DNA from 2 places in the Aestuariivivens sp. NBU2969 genome. Region 2 is predicted to be linked to the other one. Evidence: riboswitches for the same ligand, from Rfam matches in the RefSeq annotation. Region 2 holds a riboswitch; the other holds the start of a gene.
The links. Region 2 has a riboswitch for S-adenosylmethionine ahead of K7G79_RS02585 (O-acetylhomoserine aminocarboxypropyltransferase/cysteine synthase family protein). Riboswitches for the same ligand answer to the same signal wherever they lie in the genome.
Positions count from the first base shown of each region.

Region 1 (3,420 bases), on a different contig from region 2:
GTCAGCTGGAGCAAGTTTCCAATTCAATAAATCATTTGGTTTTACCCATTCATATTTATCGTGGTCCGTGAGTTTAAAATTAGAAGTTTTATAAATGCATTTATATACTATTAATTCTATGGAGAATTTTTCATAATGATGTTCAGAAATAGTGAAGAAACTTTCTATTTTAACTTCCATCTCTAGCTCCTCTTGAAGCTCTCTAATGAGTGAATTTTCATTTGTTTCATAATCTTCCACCTTTCCTCCAGGAAACTCCCAATAGCCTTCTAGGAACTTCCCTGGCTTTCTTCTACATAATAGAATTTTATTATCCTTATAAATTACTCCGCAAACAACCTTAATCAAACCCATGGCTTTTTCTATGGTATGAAAGATTATTGGTATCAATCTGATGTTTCTTATCAACCAATAAATCACCTGTCACTTCCCCCATCAATTTATAATCATCTGTAATAGCAAAAGAGCCTTTATCAAACATGACATGGTGATTTGGGCACATGCAAAGAAGGTTTGCAAGGCTATCATCCCCATTATGAGGTTTTCCTAATGGACGAATATGTGCTCCTTCAGAATAAAACCCACTTGGAGTTTTTATAGCCGTTCCGCAAACTTGACATTTATATTTATATAGGTTTTTAACATCAAGTGCAATCTTGGTATCTCGTACTATCCGTAAAACTGTTCCTGCTATTCTTTTTTTATCTCGAACACCGTGGTCCAATTCAGTTTCCTCTGCTGACTTTCTAGTATCGTTGGCTCCAGAATAAACTAACCTAAACCTACAGATTTTGTGTCCGCTTTTACCTTTTTCTTGCCAAGCATCAACCACACTATATAAACCAGCATATGTGTAACCACTTTTAGGGGAGAAGTCTGAATTATGCTTATGTCCTCGAATAACTCGAACAGGTAAACCTTCATTCATGCATTTAAGTAATCCTGCATTTCCTCTATTACTCCAAGATTGGTCCGCAACTTGCTTTCCTGTTTTGGGGTCATTACCACCTGCTCCTGTATATATTATTTCATCACCTAAATCTTTATCATCTTCATAACCACCTGAAAGTACAATTGCCGAAGTTCCTTCATTTCCATTACCATCTATTCCAGCACCCCAGCTTCTATGAAAACTTGTTGGCATCATTTCTTTTCGTCCTTCAAACCAATGTCCTTCTTCAATTCCAGGAATTTCACCGAATACTATTGCTCTAGGCATATCGTTATATTAAATTCTTAAAGAGTAAATTTAGAGAAATAGCTAACACTACACAAACCTGCTGGGTGTTTAATTAACTTAATAATATTTCCAAAATAACCCTATATTTAAATCATCATTACGAACCTCTTAAATAAGGTAGCAACCTGCAATAACAAGCAAAGGTGCTTTAACAATGAGCCATTATAAAGGAAAAAAGTGTTTTTTATTACCTCTTTCTTATCAATAGCTTTATTTAATCGTCATGGTAATTGATATTTAAATTATTTATTATGGACAATCAACTCATTAAATTAAAAGTAAAACAAGTATCCTCTGGGAAGCATAATTCCTTAAAAATTAAGGAGACCTTTATTGAAGCTTGTATAAAGCTAGATACTTCCATTTTTGAACCATTGATTGATGAAGACCAGTATTTTGAAGACTTAGATAAGTATAGATTTTTAAACTCAATGAAAAGTCAATTTGACTATTTAAAAAGCATCGGAATAGAAGAGGTCAAATTGGTAATGGGAACATGTAAAATGTGCTATGTTGGAGAGAGAGTATATGAGTTTTACATTGAACCTAATCAAGGTAAGCCAGCTTTTGCTTATAATATCAAAGAAGAAGATGGGAAAATAAATGATATTTTCAGATGTAACTATAGTGATGGTTATGAGCGAGATGCACATAATAATAGAAATCCAGATATCACATACCTTTTTTAATCAAAGCATAAACTAATAGTTTATGCGTTAACTATTCTTTAATATATCATTATACTTAGAAAGAATCTTATTTGAAAAATAAAAAATGGATATACGCACTCATGATTATTGTTCTTGTTGGAGCAACAAGCTTGATTCTGTTATATAAGAACAACGTTTTTTACAAAGTTGGAGATGTGGTGGACAGCTTTAATGGTATTAATGTGTATTACAACGCAAGTGTTAGTAATGTGGAAGGTAGAAATCTATCGAAAGATAATTACAACATCGGATTAAAGTATCAGTGTGTAGAGTTCGTAAAACGTTATTATTATGAGTATTTAAATCATAAAATGCCTAATAGCTATGGACATGCTAAAGACTTCTTTAATACAAAGCTTAAAGATGGAGAATACAACAAAGACCGAAATCTGATTCAATATTCAAATCCTAGTTTAAGTAAACCAAAGGTTAATGATTTAATCATTTTTGGGGCAACTAGATTTAATAGCTATGGACATGTGGCTATTGTCTCTAAGGTTATGGGTAATGAAATTGAAATCATACAGCAAAACCCTGGTAGGTATGGTAAATCTAGAGCAACTTTTGAACTTGTAAAAACCAACAATAAATGGAAAATTATTAGTAGCTCAGTTTTGGGAAGATTAAGAAAACCGTAAGAGGCAATAAATAATAAATATAAAGTGAACACCTACTTTAACTAAAAATTTTACTTAAAAACAGAAAACTGTAATTATGGTAAATGTGTAATACGCATGTAGAGAGCGTTTTTTAGGGCATTTTTTATTGCTAAAAAAAGCCAAAATAAGCCTTTTCTTGATACCTTGTCTTTCCTGCAGATAAACAAAAACTAAATATCATGGAAAGACAATTTTCAATAAAAAGAGCATTTCTGGATTTACTATTTATCAAAATTCAGCTTGAGAAGATATTCAAGGGAAATCAGAAATACAAGGAGCTAATAGATTTTATGATGTCCAATGATTTTTTAGAATCTGACGAACCAATACCTTCTTTAAAACAAATTGGTATCGACTTGGATTTAAAGCCCTATACTTTGAGAAAACTAATACAAGACTTATATAATGAGGTCTTTGATATTGAAAAAGAGAATTTCCTGGTATTTAATAAGACTGAAATATATTTCGACCTAAATTATTTTGAAAATGACAGAGGGTATTTTAAGTGCAATAATTTACCATATCTGCCAAGGGTAGGTGAAAATATTGATATTCCTTTTTTGCACGCACAGGTAGGTACAAACTATTTTTATGTAGACCATATTCGTCATAGTTTTGAGGCTGATATTCAAAGAATATTCATAAGCCTGAAATCAGGAATGTACAATAAGTACTTTCATTATGAAAAGTATAAAGCTTTTGAAGAAAGGAGAATTAGTTCTCATGACTTATTCTATAAAAATGATGTCACTATCAAGAGGAAATTGGGATTAAAATAATTTTAAGAAGATTAATTCTAAATTGAAAAAAA
Region 1 covers NZ_JAIOUU010000007.1:396-3,815, forward strand. Annotated here, with positions in the region: gene K7G79_RS07025 ((deoxy)nucleoside triphosphate pyrophosphohydrolase) at 1-354, opposite strand, end outside; gene K7G79_RS07030 (YDG/SRA domain-containing protein) at 341-1,219, opposite strand; SAM-I-IV-variant riboswitch at 1,330-1,427, shown strand; gene K7G79_RS07035 (hypothetical protein) at 1,492-1,929, shown strand; gene K7G79_RS07040 (CHAP domain-containing protein) at 2,001-2,588, shown strand; gene K7G79_RS07045 (hypothetical protein) at 2,789-3,388, shown strand.
Region 1: another riboswitch for S-adenosylmethionine. It lies ahead of K7G79_RS07035 (hypothetical protein); the one in region 2 lies ahead of K7G79_RS02585 (O-acetylhomoserine aminocarboxypropyltransferase/cysteine synthase family protein).

Region 2 (3,420 bases):
CGATTGCCCAAATATGATATCAATGAGTTAGGATTTCGTGAAAAACTATGGCTTTACAAATCCTATTTATGGTACAGTTTTTTAACGGTCGATTTTTTGTCTTGTTATAAATACGCCTCTAAATGGGTGGATCTATTCTATGAAAACAAGGATATGATTGTTCTTAATCCTGTATTTTTTTTAAGGGGCAATCATTATTTATTGGAAGCCTTGTTTTACTTGAGGCAATATGAAAAGTTTAGAAATACATTAACACAATTAGAAGCGGTAACTAAGGAAAAATGGTTTCCGCTAGATGATAATAATGAAAGCCTAGCTTTTTTGTATGTTTACAACAACAAATTTAATTTACATTTCATAGAAGGTAGTTTTAAGGAAGGTTTACCACTGATTGATGAGGTTTTAAAAGAGCTTCAAAACTACAGGGATAGAATAGATGAGCATCATATTATGGTATTCTATTACAAAATAGCGAGCATGTATTTTGGAACGGGTGATACTAAAAAATGTATTTTGTTTTTAGACAAAATCATAAGTAACAAATCGTTGCAAATGCGTGAGGATTTACTGTGTTTTTCTCGAATTTTAAATTTGGTGGCACATTATGAGGCGGGCTTGGACTATAATTTAGATGTGTTGATACGCAGTACTTATAAGTTCCTTATTAAGATGGAGGATCTGTATGAAGTACAGAAGGAAATCATAAAGTTCTTAAGAGGCTTGGGTGATATTTACCCACATGAGGTCAAAGGTGAATTTATCAAACTTCATGAAAAATTGAAGGTCTTTGAGAATGACCCTTATCAAAAGCGGCCTTTTTTATATTTGGATATCATTTCTTGGTTGGAATCTAAAATAAACAATCAGCCAATTGCAGATGTGATTCACAACAAATTTTTAAAGAATCAAGAGAAAAAGTAATTTTTTCATGAATTTCTTTATGAAAAATTTGGATATTAAATTATTCTAACTGAATATTTGCATTCACAAAGTTCAAAAAACTTATTGAAATGTTATCAAGAAAGGTGGAGGGATTAGACCCTATGAAACCTTAGCAACCCTTTAATTCTATTAAAGAAGGTGCTAAATTCTACCCTGTCCCTAACGTTGCACTTAGCATAGTATAAGTGTTGTTTTGGGTCCAGCGGGATAGATAACCATCAAAATTACTTCCGGTAATTATTGTAATTTCTTTTTAACATTTTTCTATGAAGTACACCTTATAGGTGCATTTGACTTTTTAATTAATTATTAATAAAAAAAATTAGAAAAATGAGTACACACAGTCTAACAACAAACGCATTACATGCTGGACATGATGTAACCCAGCATGCTGGCACTAGAGCAATCCCAATTTACCAAACAACATCTTATGTATTTAGGGATTCTGAACATGCTGCCAATTTATTTTCACTTAAGGAATTAGGTTTTATTTATACCCGTTTAAATAATCCAACTAACCAAATTTTACAAGAGCGACTTGCTGCTGTTGAGGGAGGGATTGGAGCAGTTGTTTTTGCATCTGGAACATCGGCTATTTCTACAGGGCTGTTAACCCTTTTACGCGCTGGAGACCATATTGTGGCTTCAAGTAGTTTGTATGGTGGAACGTATAACCTATTGAATGTCACCTTACCTAGATTGGGTATTACCACTACCTTTGTGGACGCTTCGAATCCCGAAAATTTTGCAAAAGCGGTACAGGACAACACCAGAGCATTTTTTGTAGAATCATTGGGAAACCCTAAATTAGATGTGTTGGATTTGGAAGGGATAGCTGAACACTCCAAAGCAGCAGGGGTACCATTTATCGTAGACAATACGGTAGCAACACCAGTTTTGCTAAACCCAATACGGCATGGAGCTAATATTGTTATTCATTCCTTAACCAAGTACATTGGCGGGCAAGGAACTTCTATAGGTGGTGCAATTGTAGATGCTGGAACGTTCGACTGGTCTAATGGCAAATTTCCAGAATTTACTGAACCTTCTGCAGGGTACCATGGCTTAAAATATTATGAGACATTGGGTGCGGCCTCATATACCTTTAAACTTATTTTAGAAGGTTTACGTGATTTTGGAGGGGCCTTAAGTCCAACCAATGCCTTTAATATCCTTCAAGGATTAGAGACTCTGCCTGTTAGAATTAAACAACATAGTGAAAATGCTTTAGATCTGGCAGAATGGTTGGAGGAGCAAGATGAAGTGGCTTGGGTGAATTATCCTGGTTTGGAGAGTAGTAAATATAAAGCTTTGGCCGATAAGTATTTACCTAAAGGACAAAGTGGTATTATAACCTTTGGTGCCAAAAGAGGTTTTGATGCCGCTAAGACCATTGCAGATGAAACTAAATTATTTTCTTTGTTAGCGAATATAGGAGATACTAAATCATTAATCATTCACCCAGCAAGTACCACACATCAGCAGTTATCTGAAATAGAACAGATATCAGCTGGTGTTTCGGCCGATTTAATAAGGCTATCTGTGGGTATTGAGGATGTGGAAGATTTAAAAGCGGATTTAAAGCAGGCTTTTGAAAAAATAAAATAGTGAATCAAGAATTGCAACATATCATTATTAATGACTTTACCACAGAAAGTAAAGTACGCATTCCTGAAATAAAGTTAAGTTATCAGTTATTCGGACAAGCTTTAAGTAAGGCCCCTGTAGTATTGGTCAATCATGCACTTACAGGAAATAGCAATGTGGCAGGGGAAGATGGTTGGTGGAAAGACTTAATTGGCAACGATAAAGTAATAGATACCAAATTATATACGGTTTTAGCCTTTAACATTCCTGGGAATGGATATGATGGTTTTGTAATTGATAATTACAAGGATTTTGTGGCCCGCGATGTCGCCAGTCTTTTTTTAAGAGGATTGCAGCGACTCAATACGGGGAAACTTTTTGCTGTAATTGGGGGATCCTTGGGAGGCGGCATAGCATGGGAAATGGCGGTTTTAAAGCCTGATTTTACAGAACATTTGATCCCTGTGGCCACCGATTGGAAATCAACGGATTGGCTCATTGCCAATTGCCAGATTCAGGAGCAGTTTCTGTTGAATTCTAAAAATCCGGTACACGACGCTCGCATGCATGCCATGTTGTGTTATCGCACTCCAGAATCTTTTAAGGAACGTTTTCAACGGTCTAAAAATGAAGATTTGGAAATTTTTAATGTAGAGAGCTGGCTGTTGCACCATGGTAAAAAATTACAGGAACGCTTTCAGCTATCTGCTTATAAATTGATGAACCAGTTACTAAAAACCATCGATGTGACCAAAGACCATAAAGCCGATTTTAACGTGTTGGAGCTTATTGAAGCAAACATCCATATTATTGGAGTAGATTCTGATTTGTTTTTTACGGCTGAAGAAAACAGGCAAACGCACAAACAACTGGCGGTAACACATGCTAATG
Region 2 covers NZ_JAIOUU010000002.1:193,062-196,481, reverse strand. Annotated here, with positions in the region: gene K7G79_RS02590 (hypothetical protein) at 1-921, shown strand, start outside; SAM riboswitch class I at 1,014-1,157, shown strand; gene K7G79_RS02585 (O-acetylhomoserine aminocarboxypropyltransferase/cysteine synthase family protein) at 1,273-2,550, shown strand; gene thrA (bifunctional aspartate kinase/homoserine dehydrogenase I) at 2,550-3,420, shown strand, end outside.